One region of the Candidatus Endoriftia persephonae genome, then DNA from elsewhere that is predicted to be linked to it. Evidence: predicted binding sites of a transcription regulator. Region 1 holds the regulator's gene; each other region holds the start of a gene.
What was found. Region 1 encodes FliA, which starts transcription of late flagellar genes. Its sites were predicted from a motif close to GCTAAAGTTNNNNNNNNNNCNGCCGATA; they were not measured.

Region 1 (5,685 bases):
CGATCTCGGTCAGCTCCGCCATACGGGCGTCCAGCAGAAAGCCGTTGATCGCTTCGTGAAGTTCGCGCGTTAGACGGCCAACCTCTTGAAATAGCTCGCTCTCTCTTCCCAGCGACAGCTCTGCGATGAGCTGCTCGGCCTCCTGATTTTTCCCTGCCTCAAGCATTTCGACCAAAGCACGTGCCGTCTCCAGACGAGCAGTACCAATATCCGGTGTTTCCTGCATCTGGTCTCTCCCGACTAGGGCCTGCTATACCGACAAAATGGACGCAAACGACACATTCGCCAACGCTAGCTGTCCCTGGAGTACATCAACCTTCGATACGTTCGAAGATTTTGTTGATCTTTTCTTCCAAAGTCGCTGCGGTAAATGGCTTAACCACATAGCCGTTGACCCCCGCCTGCGCTGCTTCGATGATCTGCTCTCGCTTCGATTCGGCAGTCACCATCAATACCGGCAAAGCGGCAAGCTTGGCATCGGCACGCACCGCTTTGAGAAGATCGATGCCGGTCATGCCTGGCATGTTCCAGTCACTAACCAGGAAATCGAAGTTCCCGTTCTGCAGCATCGGTAACGCGGTGGTCCCGTCATCGGCCTCATGGGTATTGGTAAAACCCAGATCCCGTAACAGGTTCTTGATGATGCGCCTCATGGTGGAGAAGTCGTCCACAATGAGAATCTTCATATTTTTATCCAAGGCAACCTCCCATCACTGTGTCGCCACTGTAAGACTGGAAGAAGTGCGTTGCAGCATTGACTTCCCCCCAAACCGTTCTGTTCCGACCATTGAGACTCACTCCTCTTCCACCAAAGTCAGCCACTCGCTCAGACGCGAACGCAAACGTAGCGTAGCCTGACTGTGGATCTGGCAGACCCGGGATTCACTCACACCAAGCACCTGACCTATCTCTCTCAGATTGAGTTCGTCGTCGTAATACATGGAGATCACCAGCCGTTCACGCTCCGGCAGACCGGCGATCGCCTCCGCCAGCGCATTCTTAAACGCATCTTTCTGCAGCCCTTCAAACGGCCCTTCATAGGTATTCTTGCCGGTGGCAGGGGTGATGTTGATCTCGCCGACCGCGGTCAGCTCATCCAGGCTGAAGACCCTCGAGCCGGTGGAATCCTTCAGGATCTGGTGATACTCCTTGAGTGACAGGTTGAGCGCCTCAGCCACTTCAACATCACGGGCATCCCGCCCCTCTGCATTTTCGATCTCGCGCATTGCATCAGAGACCATGCGCGCCTTGCGGTGTACCGAGCGGGGCGTCCAGTCACTGCGACGGATCTCATCGATCATCGAGCCACGAATGCGAATCCCCGCATAGGTCTCAAAACTGGCACCCTGGGTGGGGTCGTAGTTGCGACTCGCCTCCAGCAGCCCCAGCATACCCGCCTGGATCAGATCATCTGCCTGCACATTCGGCGGCAGACGGCTCATCAGATGATAGGCAATGCGCTTCACCAGCCCCGCATGCCGGGTCACCAGATCATCGTGCTCCTGATCGTTCTGAATGGCCGTGTAACTCGCCAAGCCGTTCACCTTGCACTCTCCCCGTATTGACTTGAAAACTGGATCAGACGCTCAACAAAAAACTGCAGATCACCACTAACCCCGGTGGGGAGCGGCCAAGTATCGGCCTTCTTCGCCAGATTCTTGAATGCCTGTGCAGCCTTTGAACGCGGGAAACCATCCACCACCGGCCGCTGTGCTTTGACCGCTTTGCGCAGCTGTTCGTCATAAGGAATGCTGCCCATGTAGCTAAGCATCGCATCCAGATAACGGTCGGTGACCCGACACATCTTATTGTAGAGATCACGCCCCTCCTGCACCGTTCTCACCATGTTGGCGAGCACCCGAAAACGACTGACACCGTGTTCCCGGTTGAGCAGCTTGATGATGGCGTAGGCATCGGTGATCGAGGCCGGCTCATCGCAGACCACCACCACCACCTCCTGCGCCGCACGACTAAAACTGACCACCTGGTCGGAGATCCCGGCAGCGGTATCGATCAGCAGTACATCGACATCGTTGGCCAGCTCACTGAAAGCATTGATCAGACCGACATGCTGCGCGGTACTCAGTTCGGCCATCTTTTGCACACCGGAGGCCCCTGGCACCACCTTCATGCCGTGAGGGCCGGTCACCAGGATCTCCTCCAGGCGGCGCTCGCCGCGCATCACATGGGAGAGATCGAACTCGGGATGCAAGCCGAGCATCACATCGATATTGGCCAGCCCGAGATCCGCATCCAGCAACATCACGCGCCGCCCCATCTCCGCCATCGCCACCCCCAGATTGACCGAGATATTAGTCTTGCCAACCCCACCCTTGCCGCCAGTCACGGCAATCACTCGCACCGGCTCGGGATTCACCATGCGGCGTAACCCGGCGGCTTGGTCTTCGATCTGATCAGACATGAGCATGTTCACCCGTTCCTCCAAATGCGAGAGCCAGGTAGGCCTCATCCAGCACCTCCCCTGCCTCCTGGGCGAGTTCGATGGCTTGACTGACAAGCGTGTGAGCCCTTGCCAGATGCAGATCCTCCGGCACCCGCTGCCCATCAGTGGTAAAGGCAAGCGGCAACCCGGCCTCGATCAGGGTACTGAACACCCCGCCCAGGGATGCCGCTTCATCCATCTTGGTTAACACCACCCCCACCGGATTGGCGACACGGAAGGCGTTCACCGCATGGTTCATCGCGGCACGTTGGGTGGTGGCGGAGAGGGTCAGCAGGGTCGTCACCGGATGGTTGCCGGCGGTGATCAACGACAGTCGTTCACTGAACTGCAGATCTCGCTGACTCATGCCCGCTGTATCGATTAGCACCAACCGCTTGCCTGAGAAGGTATGCAGCGCATCGCTCAATTCATCCGCGCTGGCGGCTGAACGCACCGGCACATTGAGGATCCGGCCGTAGTTATGCAGCTGCTCCTGGGCACCAATGCGATAGCTGTCACAGGTGATCAGCGCCAGACTTCTGGAACCCTGGCGCAGACAGAAATGCGCCGCCAGTTTGGCGATACTGGTGGTCTTGCCCACCCCGGTTGGCCCCACCAGGGCAATCACGCCGCCCTGCTCCAACATATCCCCATCCATCACCGGCAGTTCGCCGATGAGGTGGAACATCGCCTGCCGCCAAGCCTGCTCCGGGCTCTCCGTTGCATCGACCCGCTCGGCCAGCTTGCGGCAGAGATCGGCACTCAGCCCCAACTCCATCAGTTGCCGCATCAGCTCCTGTTTCTGCGGTGATCGCTCCCCCAAGTCACGCCAGGTCAGCTCGGAGAGCTCCAGTTCCATCATCCGACGCAGCTCGGACATCTCACGGCGCATCTCCTGCAGCAGCGGATCCTGACTCCACTCCACCCGCTTGGCCGCAGGCTGACGCTGGCGACGCAGCTGATCGAGCTTCAGTGTCTGTGCCGGCGGCTCATGCCGCTCGCCGATATAGGGTTCATTTTTAGGCACTTCCGACTGTGGCGGCCTCAGGGGGCGAACATCCGCCATCGCCGGTGGCTCAGGCTCAGGCTCGGGCGTGAATGCCGCCTCGTCGTAGTCCATCGCCGCCACCAGCTCGACACCGCCATCCACCCGCTTATTGGAGAGGATCACCGCATCTGAACCGAGCGTCTCACGCACCTTGCGCAGGGCAGTTCGCATGTCGGGAGCAAAAAACCGCTTGATCTTCATCGTCCACAATCCTTCTGGACAGGCCGTCCATTCAAAGGAACGCTAGCCTTGTGTGGCTTGCTCCCCTTTTCTGTCCCAGCCTGCCTGTTAGGTTTCCGCATGGTTTCCGCCGATAGTCGACACCACTTTCACCTGGTGGTTGTCCGGAATCTCGTTGTAGGAGAGGATGTGCATGCCCGGGGCCGCATGTTTGGCGAAGCGCGCCATCCAGGCGCGGATCGGTGCTGCCACCAACAAAATGCTCTCCATTCCTTCTGCCTCCATGCTGGAGCTGGTCTCAGCCAGCGCCGCCTGTAGCCGCTCTGCCAAGCCAGGTTCAAACCCAGCTTGCCCCTCTTCCGAGGTCTGCAACGTCTGCTGCAATATCTGTTCCAGACCCGGCTCAAGCACCGCCACGGGAATTTCCGCATTAGAACCAATGAGTTGCTGGACGATACCTCGAGAGAGCGCAACCCTGACTGCCGCCGTCAAAATGACAGGATCCTGACTTCTTGGCGCCTGGTCCGCCAAGGTTTCGGCAATCGTGCGGATGTCGCGGATCGGAATATGTTCCGCCAGCAGGTTCTGCAGGATCTTCAGCACCACACTCAAGGAGAGCAGCTTGGGTACCAGATCCTCCACCAGCTTCGGTGCGGTCTTGCCGAGCGAATCTAGCAACTGCTGCACCTCTTCATGACCCAACAACTCATGGGCCTGGTTGTGCAGGATCTCGCTCAGATGGGTCGCCACCACTGTGCTGGCATCGACCACCGTGTAGCCCAACGTCTGGGCATGGTCGCGCTGCTCATGGTCGATCCAGACCGCATCCAGACCAAAGGTGGGATCTTTGGTAGAGGTGCCCTGCAGCTCACCAAACACCCGCCCTGGATTGATCGCCAGATCACGGTCGGGAAAGATCTCCGCTTCGGCGCTGATCACGCCGTTAATGGTGATGCGATAGGCGTTGGGCGAAAGGTCCAGGTTGTCACGAATATGCACCGAGGGGATCAGGAAACCCATCTCCTGAGAGAGCTTGCGCCGCACCCCCTTGATACGATTCATCAGCTGCCCACCTTGGTTGCGATCAACCAGCGGGATCAGCCGGTAGCCCACCTCTAGGCCGATCACATCCACCGGCTGCACATCGTCCCAGGTCAGCTCACGCTGCTCCGGTGACGGCTCCGAGGTAGCGGGCACCTGCACCTCCTCCGCCGCCTGCTGTTGGCGCTGGTGGATCATCCAGGCACCACCACCCGCTGCGGCGGCGAACAGCAGAAAGACGAAGTTAGGCATACCGGGGATGATCCCCATCAGCAACAGTACCGAGGCCGCTACCGCCAATGCCCTGGGCGAGGCGAATAGCTGAGTGATGATCTGCCCACCCACATCCTCGCTGCTGGCGACCCGAGTGACGATGATCGCCGCCGAGGTCGAAAGCAGTAGTGAGGGGATCTGTGCCACCAGACCATCACCGATGGTCAGCAACACATAGTTTTGCAGCGCCGTAGAGAAATCGAGGCCGTGCTGCGCCATGCCGATGGCGAGACCACCGATGATATTGATGAAGAGGATCAGGATGCCGGCGATGGCGTCACCCCGCACAAACTTGCTGGCGCCATCCATCGAGCCGTAGAACTCCGACTCCGACGAGATCTCGATGCGCCGTGCGCGCGCCTCATCCTGATCGATCAGCCCGGCGTTGAGATCGGCATCGATCGCCATCTGCTTGCCCGGCATCGCATCCAGGGTGAAGCGGGCGCTCACTTCCGCGACTCGACCGGCACCCTTGGTGACCACCACGAAGTTGATGATCACCAGGATCAGGAAGACCACCAGACCCACTGCATAGTTGCCGCCGATGACAAACGCGCCGAACGCCTCGATCACCTTGCCGGCCGCATCACCGCCATGATGTCCTTCCAGCAACACCACCCGGGTCGAGGCAACATTCAGCGCCAGTCGCAGCAGGGTGGCGATCAGCAGCAGGCTGGGAAACACCGCAAACTCCAGCGGC
Region 2 (5,685 bases), 120 kb from region 1:
GGTGGAAGTCGCCTTCGATCGCCTCCGCCAGGGCCTTCACCGCAGTGGTCTTGGCCAGGCCAGGCATGCCCTCCACTAATAGATGGCCATCGCTCAGCAGGCAGATCAGCATGCTATCGATGAAGTCGTGCTGGCCGATGACTCGGGAGGAGAGGTGTTCGCGTAGGGGATCGAGATCTGAAGGGTTCATACTACTGCTTGCCACTTGCCCATCCGCTGCTTGTGGCGAATGGGTCGTTATCGTTGGTCGTGATTCGGTCCGGGGCCTATCCTGGGGACTTTGGGGCCGGAGTGCAAGGAGCAGAAGTGTAGCAAACTATTTGATTATTAGAATAATTTAATGTGCTGTGTGGCTTCCTGGGCAAGGATGTGTCTGGATGCGGGGTCTCGATTTGGTCCGGGGCGCGTTTATCGAATAGTTGGGCATAGAATCCCAAATTATCGAGGAGGCCGGCCCATTAGCATGCTGATTGGGAAGTTAAAGTCTTTTCTCTGCTGCCTTATTCACATTGCGCCTACTTCTGGCTGGTGATAGTGAAAAACTGGCACGATTCATCTAGAGGAAATAATGAGAGATCATAAACCATTGAAAAGGATGAAGTTTTAAAAATAGTATAGATTTTTGTCAATCTGACGGAAAGTCAGTGTTTATACAGCCTGCAGCGCTTTGTCATGAGATTTTCAACAGAGTTATCCACAGAAGTTGTGAATAAATAGGAACTCTTTCCATTGCGTAGGGTTCACGCATTTTTTGCAATCTTTTTGTTATCAGGATGTTGCAAGCGATTGAGCTCCAAAGAAAAACAAAAAAAGATCGGCATTGTGGGAAAGGCAGGTATAATTGACGGTTTTTGCAAGCGGACCGCTCTAGTGATCAATAAGCTTAGAAATATCGCCATCATCGCCCATGTAGACCATGGTAAGACCACCTTGGTGGACGAACTGCTGAAGCAGTCCGGGACCCTGGGGGAGCGCTTCGGTGCGGTGGAGCGGGTGATGGACTCGAATGACCAGGAGAAGGAGCGGGGCATCACCATCCTCTCCAAGAACACCGCGATCAACTGGAACGGCTACCGCATCAACATCGTCGACACCCCCGGCCACGCCGACTTCGGCGGCGAGGTGGAACGGGTGTTGTCGATGGTCGATTCGGTGCTGCTGCTGGTGGACGCCCAGGAGGGCCCCATGCCGCAGACCCGCTTCGTCACCCAGAAGGCCTTCGATCACGGTCTGCGGCCGATCCTGGTGGTGAACAAGATCGACAAGCCCGGCGCCCGGCCCGAGTGGGTCATCGACCAGGTGTTCGAGCTCTTTGACCGCCTCGGCGCTAGCGATGAGCAGCTCGATTTCCCCATCGTCTATGCTTCCGCCATCAACGGTTACGCCGGTCTGGAGGATACGGTGCGGGAGGGGGATATGAGCTCGTTATTCGAGGCGATTATCGAACACTGCCCGGTGCCCGATGTGGATCCGAACGGCCCTCTTCAGATGCAGATCTCCAACCTCGACTACAACAGCTACGTTGGCGCCATCGCCGTAGGCCGTATCACCCGGGGTACCATCCGGCCTAACCAGCAGGTGGTGGTAGTCAAATATGACGGCGAAGTGCACAAGGCCAAGGTCGGAATCGTTTACGGCTACCTGGGGCTGGAGCGCCACGAGGTGAAGGAGGCCAGTGCCGGCGACATCATCGCCATTACCGGCATGGAGGCGCCCAATGTTTCGGATACCCTGTGTGATCCCGAGAATGTGGAGGCGCTGCCTGCCCTGAGCGTGGACGAGCCCACCGTCTCCATGACCTTCCAGGTCAACGCCTCCCCCTTTGCCGGCAAGGAGGGTAAGTACCTTACCTCCCGTCAGCTCAAGGAGCGCCTGGAGCGGGAGCTGATCCACAACGTTGCGCTGCGCGTGGAAGAGGGCACTGATCCGGAGAAGTTCAAGGTCTCCGGGCGAGGTGAACTGCATCTGTCGGTGCTGTTGGAGAACATGCGTCGGGAGGGCTTCGAGCTGGCGGTTTCCCGCCCCGAAGTCATCTTTCGTGAGATCGATGGTGAGGTTTGTGAGCCTTACGAGCAGCTGACAGTTGATGTGGAGGAGCAGCACCAGGGTGCGATCATGGAGGCCCTGGGTGCCCGCAAAGGCGAACTGAAGGATATGGTGCCGGACGGCAAGGGTCGGGTGCGACTCGACTATGTCATTCCCTCCCGTGGGCTGATTGGTTTCCAGACAGAATTCATGACTAGCACCTCCGGCACCGGCCTGATGTACCACGTCTTCGATCACTACGGTGAGGCTCAGCACGGTGGCATCGCCCCGCGCAAAAACGGCGTGCTGATCTCCAACGGTCAGGGCAAGGTGCTGGGGTTTGCGCTGTTCAATCTTCAGGAGCGGGGCAAGATGTTTGCCTCACCGGGGGATCAGGTCTATGAGGGACAGATCGTTGGCATCCACTCCCGGGACAACGATCTGGTGGTCAACCCGCTGAAGGGCAAGCAGCTGACCAATGTTCGTGCCTCTGGCAAGGACGATGCCATCATGCTGACACCGCCGCTGAAATTCAGCCTGGAGCAGGCGCTGGAATTCATCGAGGATGATGAGTTGGTGGAGCTCACACCCAGCGCGGTCCGCATCCGCAAGAAGCACCTCAAGGAGCATGAGCGCAAACGCGCCTCACGGGAGGGGTGACAGGGCGCACTTCCAGTCAGAACAGATCGACGTTGCCACTGCCCATGTTGTCGGCCTGCACGGATTTGCGCCCCAGCGATTGAAATCCATTGCGGATGAGATTCAGCAAGTTGGAGAGCTCCTCCAAGGGAGGGTCCCCCTGCTGATGATTGAGCAGGATGGTGCTGATCTGTTGGGAGACATCATTGATCTGCCCCAGCCGTTGATGGGCATGTTCTAGGATCTGACGGCTCATATCATCTACCTGCAGTGAGGTGATGCCATCCGCCACCTGCTGTCGGGTCTGTTGGGTGATCTTCGTCAGTTGATCCTGATGGGCCTGCACACTGCTGTTGATTTGCTCCATCTCGGACCACATCTGGCTCAGCTTCTCCCGGGACTGCTCGATCACGCTGATGTCGGTTGCCGCCGACTGCTCGACGATGGATCGGATACTGTGAATGGCATTTTGCATCTCCGTGAGCAGTTCCCGGATCTGGGTGTTGAAGTCGGTGGTGCGCTGTGACAGCAGGCGGACCTCATCGGCGACCACAGCAAAGCCACGTCCGGCGTCTCCGGCGCGTGCGGCCTCAATCGCTGCGTTGAGGGCCAGCAGATTGGTTTGGGCGCTGATGTCGTCCACCTCCTTCAGTAGGCTGACCGCATTATCGGCGTCCTGGTTGATGTTGCTGAAGCGATCGACAATGGTCAGATTGGCTTCTGTGATGTTTCTGATGGTGGTGGCAAAGTTGCCAACGATGTGCTCAGTTTCATGTGCAAACCGTTCCACACTGGCAAACTGATCCTGCTTGCCGCTCTCCTCTACCTCTTTGGTCAGAACGTCAATCAAGCCAGCCAGGGTCTGCTCGCTGCGGCTGCTTTCATCATGGATGGTGGTGAAGTTATTGGAGAGGCGGGTGATAGCATCGCTGACCAGATTGATTACATGGTCGAGATCGTGATGGACTTGGTGAAACTGCCCGTTAAGCTCCTGCATCGCCTGATCAAATAGTGACTGGTAGTCATCGGTCTGGCGCGTATGGCAGGTTAGCTGCTGAGCTGCCTCTTGGCTCTCTCTGTGGTGGAGAATTGCACTGACCAGCACACTGATCAGTGCCGTCACCTCCAGTGTGATGTGAATCCATGTGCTCTCGATGATGAAAGGAACGATGATGGCGACTGTTAATAGAGCTGAAGCAGCCCAGCAGAGCAGGCTTTTGATCTTCTTCTGGGAAGGCTCTGATTGTTGTTCCACAGTCGTCACCTTTTGCAGGATGCCATGACACCTTGTTGAGTACGATTTTCTGATTTAGTCCTATCTATCGGATCGGTGAGGGATTTCTTTAGGGAGCCTCGGAATGAATCATGGAGGATGGGGCGAGAAATAAAAAACCCCGACAGCAATCCATGCTATCGGGGTATGGTCGCCTGCTTTGGTTGGCAAAGGTCTCTAATCCGTTACAGCATCCGGTGCTGTTTTGTCCTTCCTTGGGGTCCGTGATGGCGACACCTTTAGGTTAAGTCAGGGCTATCTGTTCGGATGTGGGTGGGATCTTCTTTGCTTGTAGGAAAATTCCGATAGAATCCCCTCCTTTGCTATCTGATCTGGAAGAGATGCATGACGGACCTGTTTCCTGAAATCGCCCCCTATATCAGCCATCAGCTGCCGGTTGATGATCTGCATACCCTTTACATAGAAGAGGTGGGTAACCCACAGGGGATTCCAGCTCTGTTTCTGCATGGGGGGCCAGGCGCTGGCTGCGAGTCTTACCATCGGCGCTTTTTCGATCCGAACCGCTATCGGGTCATCCTGTTCGATCAGCGCGGATGCGGTCGTTCCACGCCGCATGCGGAGTTACAGGCCAATACCATCGACGATCTGATCGAAGACATCGAGCAGATTCGCAACCATCTCGGAATTGAACGGTGGCTGCTGTTTGGCGGCTCCTGGGGTTCGACCCTGGCGCTGGCCTACGCTGAACGGCATCCGCAGCGGGTCAGTGCGATGATATTGCGTGGCATATTCCTCTGTCGTGAGGAGGAGATCCAGTGGTTCTATCAGCAGGGGGCGAGCCGGATTTTTCCGGACTATTGGCAAGACTATCTGGCGCCAATTCCGCAGGAGGAGCGTGGCGATCTGCTCAATGCCTACCATCGGCGTCTCACCGGCAGTGACGATATCGCCAGGATGGCCGCTGCCAAAGCCTGGTCGGTTTGGGAGGGCCGTACTGCCAGCCTGCTGCCCAACGACGCGGTGGTCGATTTCTTCTCTAGTCCGCGTAATGCTCTGAGCATTGCCCGCATTGAGTGCCACTACTTTGTCCACCAGGCGTTTCTGCGCCCCAACCAACTGTTGGAAGAGGTGGACAGGCTGAAGGATATTCCCGGCGTCATCGTGCATGGCCGCTATGATCTGATCTGTCCGCTCAGCTCTGCCTGGGAACTGCATCGGGCCTGGCCGGGTAGTGAGCTGCAGGTGGTTGCAGATGCCGGACACTCCGCCACCGAGCCAGGTACTCGCCAGGCGCTGGTGGAGGCCACCGAACGGTTTGTCGGGGAGCTGGCATGATCGGGCTGTTACAGCGGGTGAGTTATGGACGGGTCAGCGTGGCGCAGCAGTTGATCGGTGAGATTGGTCGGGGGCTGGTGGTGCTGGTCGGTGTGCAGCAGGGTGACGACTTGGCTCTGGCTGAGCGCCTGCTGGAACGGCTGTTGGGTTACCGGGTCTTTCCCGACGCGTCTGGGCGGATGAACCTCAGCCTGCGCGATGTTGAAGGCGGCCTGTTGCTGGTGCCCCAGTTCACCCTGGCTGCGGATACCCGCAAGGGGATGCGTGCCGGTTTCTCCAGCGCGGCATCTCCGGAAGAGGGGCGGCGGCTGTTTGACTATCTGGTTGAACGGGCGGATGCAGAATACGCCCAGGTTGCCTGCGGCCGGTTTGGTGCTGACATGCAGCTGGAACTGCTGAATGATGGGCCGGTGACTTTCTGGCTTGAGAGCTGATGACGTACCAGCCCGGGA
Region 3 (5,685 bases), 1.4 Mb from region 1:
TTGAAGCTGCCCACATTGGCAGTCTCATCCGCACTGGCGGTAAAGGCATCCGCGTTGGAGGATGAACCGGAGAAGACCTGGAACTTGGAGAGAGAGCCCAAGCCATCCATAGCCGTTTCAAAATCCGACACAGCACTGCGCAGCTGGCCATAGGCGCTGATCTGCGCGTTGACCTGGCTCTCCTGATTCTGCAGACGATCCAGCGGCAGCCGCTCCAGGTTCATCAACTGATCAATGATGCTGTTGACATCGAGCCCAGATCCAACACCGGGAGCGAGAATAGAAGCCATGATCGTCTCCCCTCCATTTAATTTGTTTTACCCTGGAGGAGAGTCCATCCAGGGTGAAAGTCTAAGTTTGAACTCTACAGCGGCAAGCCGATCTCTTTCAGGCTTTCGCCTTAAGGATCACCCCAGAATTCTCTTGCATACGCTGTGCAAGCCGGATGACCTCTTCAGGTGGGATCTGGCGAACTAGTTCGTCCCGATCCAGATCAATTACCTTGATGATTGTCTTGCCACTCTCCTCATCCACGCTGAACTGGAGTGAGCGCTTCTGCTGCTGGACCTTCTGATTGAGCTCTTCAACCATCTTTTCCAGCCGCTCAAGACTGCCCTGGGACTCCTCTTCAGCCTGGTCTTGATGGATCGATATATTCCGCTCAGCAACCTGACGTGCAGCTTCTGCTGGCCTGGCCTGCTCCACCCATTGGGGCTGGGTCGTCCGGCTGAACTGAAGCAGCGATCCCATTGTTACTTCGGTTGTCATTGCATCCACCCTGAGGCTGATCTCTTCGAGTCTAGTGCATCCGGGCTAGATCACCCGGATGCCGGTCGATGAGCTTACTGCAACAGCGCCAGGGCACTCTGCGGAACAACATTGGCCTGAGACAGTATCGAGACACCAGCCTGCTGTAGGATCTGCGTCTTTGTCAGTGCCGCGGTCTCCGCCGCAAAGTCGGCATCCTGAATCCGGCTGCGTGAAGCAGTGAGGTTCTCAGCGTAATTCGAAAGATTTGAGATAACCGCCTCGAAACGATTCTGCACGGCACCGAAGGTTGCTCGATTCTGAGCCACTGATGTGATGTCGTTTTCGATACCGGTGGATGCGGTGCTCAACTCTGCCGATGCGGCGGAGGCACTACTGACATTGATGGTGCCGGTAGCGGTCAGGCTTGAAGCGTAGGCATTCAGGCTGGTCAGGTCGATAGTTTTGACGCTCACCTGGTGACTGGCCTTGCCATCCTGACCCACCTGGAAGCTCATGCTGGCAGTGGCGGACAACAGGGAAGTACCATTGAACTCGGTGGTCTGCACGATACGGGAGATCTCCTGAGTCAGCTGATCCACCTCCTTCTGCAGGCCGGTGCGATCTTCAACGGTAGCGTTGGATGACTGCACCGCAATCTCACGAATCCGCTGCAGGTTGTTGGCGATCTGACCGAGGGCACCTTCCGCAGTCTGACCAAGTGAGATGCCGTCTGCCGCGTTACGTGTGGCCTGATTCAGACCGCGGATATCCGCAGTCATCTTTTCAATCTGATAGAGACCCGCCGCGTCGTCTTTCGCGCTGTTGACGCGCAGACCGGAAGATAACCGCTGCAGGGATTTGGCTAGATCGTTCTGTGTGGAAGAGAGGTTACGCTGGGCGTTCAGCGACATTACGTTTGTATTGACTACGAGTGCCATAACTTTTCTCCTAATCACCCGGCGATGCTGTACATCAAGCCTGGGCATCGGGTTTGCATTTAGCAGATATACCTTCGAGAGTGATGGTATTTACCGCTTCCGGCCTCTGTAACGGCAGCCTGCCAGGGATCTTTAACCCCTCCCCTTATAAAAAGACAGCTCTGCACTCACTGATAACGATTTGTTTTTAATGAATAATCAAACATTCCATGAGAAAGGCAAAAAATGGAACCCAGGAACACCATTCCCCTCATGGTTCAGCTAAAACTCTCTAACTACCCCGCCGGCTTCAGCAGTTGGCGCAACACCTCATCAGAGAACAGCGCCTGCATCCACTCCTCCAGGTGATCTTCCAACATATGATTCTCCCGCACCCAGGCCCGCATCCGGTCGCCCTCGTCAGCCAGAGCATCCGGCTCGTGGATACGTTCGCGAATCGCCTTCTCCCAGGCTCCCGGCTTATTGGGTAGACAGGTTGCCGGACTATTGCGATAGGGCTCCACATCAGAACAGATTACCGGCCAACCAAGGGCCCCATACTCAAGCAGCCGCAGGTTGCTCTTGCCCTCATTGAATTTATTGTGCTCCAGCGGAGCAATCGCCAGATCCAGATTCAGGCTGGCGAGCTTCTGCGGATAGTCGACGAATGGCACCCCGTCGTGGTACTCATCCACCAGCGGCCGCAGCGGAGTCGGGCACATTCCCATAAAGACCCATTCCACCTCGTCCTGCAACGCCTCCATTACCGGCCGGATCAGCTCCAGATCCCCCCGGTGCTGGGCGGCACCGGCCCACCCTACCCGTGGCTTTTTACCCTGGCCACGCTTCGACTCCAGACTGCCCCAGCGCTGCGTCTCCAGCCGGTTCGGCATCACCCAGATATCCTCGATAAAGTCCTGATAGACCTCCCTCAACGGCTCGGTGGTGACGATCAGCCGATGACAGTGCTTCAGCGCCCGCCGCACCCGCTTCCGCATATCGCTGGGCAAACGGTTCTTCTGCCCGCCCTTCTGCGGCAGGTGAAACAGGTTGTCATCGAGACTAAAGACCAGAAAGGTATCGGTGTACTTCCGGTAGAGATCCAACCAGCGGATCATCAGATCGTTGATGCCGTGCAGCACAAACAGGCTGTCCGGCGCAGCGCGGGCCATCTCAGGCAGGCTCGGCACCCGGGTGCGTTCCCGCCCCTCAGAATTGGGCAGTAGCGAAATCTGCGCCAGCGCCGCCTGCTCCAGCGCCCGCAACGGCGCTCGCACCCGATACTCACCGCCACCACCGGAGTTGACCGGATAGGCCCAGACCCTGGGCCTGGGGTGAAATGCCGCTTCCCAGGTCACATCCATCTCGGTCTCGGGCTGGACCTCTTTGTGCAGCAGGCTCAGATTGGGGTTGAAGGCCGGATCATTGGCCAGCGCCGGCAGGTGGCGCGACACCAGCGCCTCCTGGCTGCGCGCCACCATCTTGACAAAGCTATTGTCGGCATAGCTGTGGATCGTCTGCCGTCCAAAGTGCACCAGACTGGCAAACGGCGTCCAGATCACCTTGTAACCGGCCGCCTTCACCTTCAGACAGAGGTCCACATCGCTGTAACGCACGCCAAAGTGCTGCTCATCCAGGCCGCCCACCTGATCGAACAGCTCATGCCGAATCAGCAGACAAGAACCGCTCACCGCCGAGTACTCCTGGGCCACCTGCAGCCGCCCCATGTAGCCATCTTCACGCATCGAGATGCCGACGAAGGGTGAGCCGGCATCTCCGCCCATGCCGAGCACCAGCCCAGCGCTCTCGATCCGCTCACTGGTGTAGATCAGGCGCGGCCCGACCACCCCAACCTGCGGTCGCAGCGCCTGCGCCAGCAGCCGCTCCAGCCAGTTGCTGAGCACTACCATGGTGTCGCTATCAAGGAACAACAGGAAATCTCCCTGGGCCTGCTGCGCCGCCCGGTTGCAGATCGCTGAGTAGTTGAAGGGGGCATCGTCGTGCAGCAGCCGCTGCCCGAGAATCATTTCGCTCCAGCTGCCGGACAAACTCCAGCAAGCTTGGCTCACGGCTGCCGTTGTCTACCAGCAGCAGCTCGAAGTTGGCATAGCTGCTCGTCTCCAGCAGGGTATTGATCGCCGGTTTGGTGATCCCCTCCAAGTCGCGGAACGGCAGAATGATCGAGACCAGCGGCTCGCTCAGCAGCGGATAGTCGACAAAAAAGGTGCCAAAGCTGATGCCATTCTGCACCTTGGCATCGATATCACAGCGTTGCAGATGTGCCAGCAGCACCTGACAACGCGCCTCCACCACCGCCGCCTCATCCCGTGCCAGCTGGTAGCGATCCTGACGGTGCAGCAGCACCTTGGGGATATGCAGCAGGGTCTCTGCGTCCGCCCGCTCCGCCAGCTTCAGCGCCAGATCGTACTGCGCCACGCCCGGCTCCACGGCATAACCACCCAACGACTGCAGCAGCTCGCGACGCACCGGCAGAAAGGCCCCCAGATAGGGCATGGAACGCAGCAACTCCAGGTTGAATTCCGGCTTGAATAGCGGGTTGTAGCGCTGGCCGTTGTCGTCGAGCCAATCCTCATCTATGTAGAGCAGTTCCGCCTGGGGATGGAGATTGATGTAGTCGCCGCAGGAGATCAGCGCATCCGGGGCGAGCCTGTCACCGGCGGCGATCAGCGCCACCCAATCGGTGCTGGAGTCGGACAGCACCGCATTGATGCCTTGCATCAGATTCCCCTCCACCTGCACCCACTCGACCATATCCAGCTCATCGAAAAACCCACCGGGTGAGGGCTGCTGTGAAACCACACTCAGGCCCCAGCCGGAGTAGAGCTGCTGTGACAGACTATCCAGAGTATCGGCAAGCGCCGCCTCTTCGCCCTTCTGAAAGGGCAGCAGCAGATGAAAACCAGGATTCACCCGCCACTCGGTCATCATGCGCTCCGCGTGGTACTGGGCCTGGCTTTCGGTCAGCTGATGCTTCTCCACCCACTCCGCGTAGCACTGATTCATGTCAGCATGAAAGGTCGCATTCAGATCGCGCTCCAGCAGTGAACTGTAGACCTCCCGATAGTTTTCGATCTGCGCCTCTACGGTACATTCCTGCAGCACTCGCTCACGTGCGCTCAACAGCATGCGATGACGCAAATGAGGGTCGTTGATCAGGTTCTCAATCGCTTCACGCCAGGCATCCTCGGTATTTGGCACCACAAAACCGCCGCGGCCATCCTGTACACTGAGATAGGGAGTGAGATTGGAGTAGACCCCCACCGCACCGGCTGCGGTATATTCGATCCATTTGATGTTGCTCTTAACCCGATTGAAGTCGTTCTCCTGCAGCGGCGCCAGGCCGATATCCAGCCCCAACTCCGGCAGTTTCGCCAGATACTCTTCCAGGCTAGAAAAGCGCTCCACTCGATCGGCCAGCCGCTCCAGCTTGGGGGTGACACAGCCGACGAATACAAAGCGCACCCGCTTGCCGTACTTTTTGTGGATACGCAGCAGCGCCGGCTCGATCATCCGCAGATCGGCCAGATGGGTCACAGTGCCAACATAACCGATAGTCACCGGCTCTTGGTCACGCAGCGGCGGTGCCTGCGTCGGAATCAGCGCCGCCGGATGCACCGTCGGCAGCACACTAATGTTCTTGTTGTAGGGGAGATAGGCCTCCTTCAGCGCCTCGGTGGAGACAATCAGCCCGCTCGCCTTGCCAATGAAATCGAGCACATGGGCGCGAGTCTCCAGGCCGATGCCGAAGGCATCGTGTCCCTCCGGCACCTTGGTGAAGAGATCATCGGTCTCATAGTAGACCGGCTTGCCCGACCGCAACATCCGATCCAGCACCCCACTGTGTTCCGGGCGGGGAAAGTGGCGCTGCACCACGATCACATCAGCGCGCTCGATGGCCGATTCGTCCACCTCACAGACCCCCTTCGGGTTATGCGTCGCCCAGATCGGCTCGATCAGATCGGCCATGTAACTAAACGGCTCACGCACGCGGATCTTC
Region 4 (5,685 bases), 640 kb from region 1:
ACTGGGGGTAAGGATAGAGCGGGTGGCAGTCAACATCTCGCCGCGCCAGTTCGTCTCCCCCAACCTGGCCGAAACGATCGCTGCAATCCTTAAAGAGTACCAACTTCCCGCCAGCAGCTTGGAGCTGGAGATCACCGAAAGCGGCCTGATGGAGGATATGGAGCACACCATCGAACTGCTCGGCCAGCTCGCCGACATGGGGGTCAAACTCGCCATCGACGACTTTGGCACCGGTTACTCCTCACTAGAACATCTACGTAATTTTCCGGTGCAGACTCTAAAGGTCGACCGTTCGTTCATCCATGGCATGGAGACCGAGCAGAACCGCGCGGCCATCGTGCAGGCGATCATCAGCCTGGCCAACATCCTTGATCTTAAGGTGGTTGCCGAAGGGGTGGAGACAAAGCAGCAACAGGCCCTGCTAGAGGAGTTTGGCTGCCGGATTGTACAGGGCTATCTCTACTCACTGCCGTTGATGGCGGAGGAGATTCCCGGCGTCACTCAACACGACTGACAACCGCCCGCCTGAGCCAGTTGGCCATGCAAATCAACCGGAGACATCGTTCGCCGACAGGAAATCGATCAGGCTGCGAAAACGATTGTAGTCCCGATAGCCAAACAGTGGATCATCCGGAATCAGCGCCCTGGCAGCAGCCCGCTGCCAATCCTCATCGTTCATACACGCCTCCAGGCCGGGAAACGCCACTCGCTCCTCCAGATCGATATGCTGGTGCTGTAGCGCCACATACTCCCGCCCGCGGATCACCAACTCTTCGCGCGTCACCACCTCACCCTGGATCACCCCCTCCAGGGTCTCCCGAAAACGGTGGGTAAAGGCGACCAGCTCACCATGCTGTTCGCTCAGACGGTCCAATACACTGCGCAACTTGCCCGCCTTCCCTCGGGCCACCCTGAAGATCACGTCTTCTGTTGGATGGTGGACTGAATCGGCGTAGTGCTCAATGTAGTCGAGAAGCTCGATCTCCAGATCGAAATTGGAATCCTGACCGTCCGACAGAGCATCCAGTTTGCGCTCCAGCAGATCGAGCAGTCGGGTCAGGTTGCGATGATCCTGTAGTAGCCTTTCAAGCAGCGGATTCATACCTCTCTCCTGTTGCGGATCCAGCGCCACAGCCACCCCTGGAGCGGCGCTTCACCAACACGCACATAGCTGAGGGCGTGTTCATTTTGCAGGGTCCACTCCATCCGGTCGTGGGCACCTCCCGAGCCACAAAACAGCAGGCGGTCCCCCGGCTCGAGCCGTTGTGATTCGGCAGGCAACATGATCCTTTGATCATTCCTGATGAGCAATAGGGGAATACACCTCAGCCTCTGTTCACGTTTGCCCGGATCGCGCATGATCTCTGCCAGATTGACTCGCTGATGTTCACGCAACGCCAGTTCGACCGCATAGGCCTGCTCCTGGTTGATCGCCAACTCCCAAACATCCGGCACCCGATGCTGGACCAGCGCCGAAATCCGGCTCACCAGCTCGCAGGCCCAGCTATCCTCTTCGTAGAGCACCAGTTGCACAAACTCGTAGAGCAACGGGGTACCGAGCAACACCCGGATGCGATTGGCGATGATTGCACTCGAGTGCATCACCATATCGGCCTTCACCGCCTTGATCAGGGCTTCGTTGTCCTTGCGATTCTGTCGCAGGATGACAAACAAATCAGAATTGAGCGCCCGCGCGGTCATGATGATCGACAGGTTGTTGGCATCGTTATCGGTACCGGCAACGATACCGACTGCGCGTTCGATCTCCGCCGCTCTCAGAGTCTCTTCCTCGGTACCGCGCCCTATCACGAAGGGCTTTGGCGGCTCCCCGGTCTTCTTGGGAGTAGCCTCAATCACCACCACTTCCATGCCCTCTTTGCGCAGCTGATCGAAGACTGCCCTACCAAAACGACCATACCCGCACACCACCCAGAGCCCATGCCGCGGCGGATAGATCGGCTCCCCAAGCGGGGCATCAGCCACCGAAGTCAGCCACTCCTGTAACAGGTTGAGAGCGGGGGACTGTAGGGCGGTGGCAAAGTGGACGGCAAAAGTGTCGAACGGGTCGATAATGGAATCAGTACCGAAACTGGCCATGTTGGCCTCAATGTCGTGAGAGTCGGCCCGGCAGATGACGGTAATGTCAGGGTGTAGCAACTTGGCGGTGATAGCGATCTTCAGGTTGGCTTCATTGGAGTTGGTAATCGCCACCACCCCGGAACAGAGCGGATGATCAAGTCCCGCTTCTGTCAGATGTAGCGGCAGACGTGCATCGCCACACAAGGCGGGCACATATTGACGCAGATTCTCCAGCGCCAGCAGGTTGACCCGTTCCTGCCTGATGTCAATTGCCACCGCCTGCTGGTTTCGTTCGGTCAATGCCTTGATCAGCGCACTACCGGTCTCGCCATAACCGCACACCAGATAGAACGACTCCCGCATCTGCCGGAGCCGACGAGCAAAACGCCGTTCAATCAGTGCCTGATGGAAAGTGGCATCCTGAAACAGAGTGAGCAGGGTACCGATAGAGTAGAGCCAGACGATGACGGTAAAAAATATCGCGAAGGTCACCCAGAGCCGTTGCGCATCGGTGAATTCGTAGGGGATCTCGCCAAAACCGATAGTACTTGCCATGAAACTGACAAAGTAGAAGGCATGAAAAAAATCCATATGCCAAAGGTTGCCTTCGGCATCCTGGCCAGGTATCAGCACCAGCCCCAACACCGCCACCGAGTAGGTAAAGATGAGGGCCAGCAAGGGCGCACGCATGCGCCGCATCACCAGGAAAAAAATGCTGTTCATAGCGTAGACCCGGGCTCAGCGCCGCAGCATTACCGTCTCGATCACTAACAGCACCACCGACACAACATTTGCCAGTAACGCCCCCCCCGAAAGCGAGACGATGCTCGCCATTACCGTCGGCGTCAAACCAACATGAGTCACATGAGCCGCAATCCCCCAGACCAGCGCCCCTGCAAACAGCTGCAGCAGCGCCGCCAGACTTGTGGCAAGCAACACCGCCCCCATCTGCGTACGGTCGCCAAACTTGAGCACGGTGGCGATCAGGTTGACCACGATCACAGCAAACAGCTCATAGACATGGTGGTGGGCGGGATTGTCAATTTCCCCAACAAAAAAACCGAAATTAAGTGTCAACGAAAGAACGATAAAAAAACCGAACAACACCTTCTCGGGATTCATCTTTGCTTACCTTGGTTACAATCAGAAAATGTCAGGGCAGACCACCACATAGATTGAAGCATAGCTGCGCCAGCAAGGAGAGCGCAGTCTGCTCCATCAGTCAAAAATATCCTAAAGCCTGAATAAAAACGACCGCTATAAACGGTGATCAGCAGTCTTTTGAGGGTGCCGTATTGCAGGCATCAAAGGACTGGTCCATCCATTACCGAGTGAACGCAGATGGCAACATTCATCAAATCCGTGGACGACAGAACCCGCTTGGCGGGCACCAACCGGCTTGAAGTGCTGCTGTTCAGCCTCGGGCACGACGCAAACACCGGACGCGAAGAGACATTTGGTGTCAATGTTTTCAAGGTTCGCGAGGTGATGCTGGTACCTCAGATCACCCACGCCCCTGAGATGCCCCCCTCGGTAGAAGGTATGGTCAGTCTGCGTGGCAACATGATTCCGGTCATCAACCTGCCAAAATTCTGTGGCGTACAGACTGACGAGAAACCCGGCATCCTGATCATCACCGAATACAACAAAAACGTGCAGGGGTTTCTGGTCCACTCGGTTGACACCATCGAACGACTCGCCTGGGAGAATGTCAGGGTACCGCCGCCGATGATGGTACAGCAGCATGGCGGACTGGTTACCGCAGTTACCGAGCTGAAGGATGGTCGGCTGGTGATGATCATGGATGTGGAGATGGTACTCGCTCAGACTTCCGGATTCGGTCAGAGCGAAGAGCTCTTCGAAGGCATCCCAAGAATGGAAGAGGAAGGCATTACCATCCTGTTCGCCGATGACTCGGTGGTCGCCCGGGACCAGATCATCCGCACGCTCGATCATATGGGGATCAAGTACATCAGCACCGCCAACGGATCGGAGGCTTGGGCAAGAATACGTGAAATTGCCAATCGGGCAGAGGCAACGGGGCATAAAAGCAGCGACTATATCCAGTTGATTCTTACCGACGTCGAGATGCCGGAGATGGATGGTTACGTGCTTACCAAAAAGATCAAGGAGGACTCCCGATTGAACGATATTCCGGTCATCATGCACTCGTCACTCTCTGCCGACGCTAACCAGGAACTCGGACGCGGTGTCGGTGCTGATGCCTATGTGCCAAAGTTCGAACCCACTGAACTGGCCGTCAAGCTACGCCAGATGCTGGCAAAGAACAAAGCTTGACGCTTACTCCACAAGAAACCCCTTTATATGGACGCAGCCCGTTCGCCTCTGCTGCGCAAGCAGCCCAAGCTACATATAGGCCTGGCCCTCCGCTAAACGGGCTAGTTTTCATCCTGCCTCAGCTTATCAAGTCGCATCTTCCGACTGGCCCGTTGCTGCTGGTGTAGTTTGCCGGCCAGGTGGAGCCCATCCATGTAGGGCACAACTCCATTATGCCGGATGACCTCCCGACCTAACGGGCTGTTGGCGAACTGGATAAACTTCATCACCTTAGCGCGGTTTGTGCCCCTGAGATTAGTTACCAGATAGAGCGGTCGATAAAGCAAATAGGCTCCCGATTTGATATTTTCATAGCTGGGGAATTTGCCTTCCAGTTTGAGGATTTTAACATTACGTTTCCTGGCGCTACTGACACCGGTGATTGCCAGACTGTTGAGATTGTTTCCAACCGCCTGTTCCAACGGACCTGATGAGGGGAATATGTTGTCAGAGGCGAACTCCATGTTAGGCGCAGCAAAAAGATACTCCCGGATAGCGTGGCCCACACCTGATATCTTGCCCTTCCGAATCAACAGCTCGATTGGCTGGTCAGTTCCACCCAGCTGCTTCCAGTTGGTGATTTTACCCTTGTAGATTGCTCTCAGATCCTCCAGTGATATATCGTTCACCGGGTTCTTCTTATGGGTGATGACCACCAGCGCATCCCAGGCAACGGGGTGGAATTGAACCGATCTCTCCGCCGGATGCCCCCACAGTTTATTGCGGCAACTGCCACCTATATCAACCTTGTTGGCAGCGACCTGACGAATGCCCTTTGTAGCGCCTCCGCCGGAAAGCTGGATCTCTGTTCCAGTCTCCCGTTGATAGGCTTTGCTCAACTCGGCCATAAAGGCCTTTTTAGTAATGCCACAACCAACCCAGGTCAGAGTGTCGCTGCAAGCTGGAAATGTCGCAAAGCAGAGCAAACCGGCATAAACGATATAGCGGACAGTACGACTCAAGCGCATATCTCCTCCACCGGACTCCCTTCCGCTCTGAATGATTGGATGACCTGCCGATTGTCATACCGATTGAAGCTGCAAACAATTGTGGTTATTACTGATGTATAGTCAACATTCAGTCCCCCACAGGCAAAAAGCATCTGATTTTCCGATCGTTGTTACTATAGGTAACAAATGCTAGGCTTCCGGGATGAGCATCCGCCCTCCTCCCGGCCCAGGCTACGATAAAACCCTGATCCTGTTTCTGCTGGCCTGCACCCTCTTCAGCGGTCCGGTCCTCAGCTGGTGGACCGGCAGCGACTCACCT

Region 2: L0Y14_RS11780 (methyl-accepting chemotaxis protein) is a predicted target of FliA. The motif match lies at 3,985-4,012, and genes of this name have one in related genera.
Region 3: L0Y14_RS02540 (flagellin N-terminal helical domain-containing protein) is a predicted target of FliA. The motif match lies at 1,798-1,825, and genes of this name have one in related genera.
Region 4: L0Y14_RS09375 (chemotaxis protein) is a predicted target of FliA. The motif match lies at 3,312-3,339, and genes of this name have one in related genera.

Annotation. Positions count from the first base shown of each region.
Region 1 covers NZ_CP090569.1:2,727,930-2,733,614, forward strand. The annotation lists gene L0Y14_RS12315 (protein phosphatase CheZ) at 1-226, opposite strand, end outside; gene cheY (chemotaxis response regulator CheY) at 312-686, opposite strand; gene L0Y14_RS12325 (RNA polymerase sigma factor FliA) at 795-1,544, opposite strand; gene L0Y14_RS12330 (MinD/ParA family protein) at 1,541-2,428, opposite strand; gene flhF (flagellar biosynthesis GTPase FlhF) at 2,415-3,692, opposite strand; gene flhA (flagellar biosynthesis protein FlhA) at 3,780-5,685, opposite strand, start outside.
Region 2 covers NZ_CP090569.1:2,605,018-2,610,702, reverse strand. The annotation lists gene L0Y14_RS11790 (AAA family ATPase) at 1-190, opposite strand, end outside; gene typA (translational GTPase TypA) at 871-2,685, shown strand; gene L0Y14_RS11780 (methyl-accepting chemotaxis protein) at 2,702-3,919, opposite strand; gene pip (prolyl aminopeptidase) at 4,283-5,233, shown strand; gene dtd (D-aminoacyl-tRNA deacylase) at 5,230-5,667, shown strand.
Region 3 covers NZ_CP090569.1:524,852-530,536, reverse strand. The annotation lists gene fliD (flagellar filament capping protein FliD) at 1-290, opposite strand, end outside; gene L0Y14_RS02545 (flagellar protein FlaG) at 388-768, opposite strand; gene L0Y14_RS02540 (flagellin N-terminal helical domain-containing protein) at 843-1,688, opposite strand; gene L0Y14_RS02535 (glycosyltransferase) at 1,964-3,694, opposite strand; gene L0Y14_RS02530 (methyltransferase domain-containing protein) at 3,588-5,685, opposite strand, start outside.
Region 4 covers NZ_CP090569.1:2,086,908-2,092,592, forward strand. The annotation lists gene L0Y14_RS09355 (putative bifunctional diguanylate cyclase/phosphodiesterase) at 1-514, shown strand, start outside; gene L0Y14_RS09360 (hemerythrin domain-containing protein) at 548-1,102, opposite strand; gene L0Y14_RS09365 (potassium channel family protein) at 1,099-2,802, opposite strand; gene L0Y14_RS09370 (DUF6394 family protein) at 2,818-3,201, opposite strand; gene L0Y14_RS09375 (chemotaxis protein) at 3,421-4,377, shown strand; gene L0Y14_RS09380 (phosphate ABC transporter substrate-binding protein) at 4,479-5,378, opposite strand; gene L0Y14_RS09385 (hypothetical protein) at 5,569-5,685, shown strand, end outside.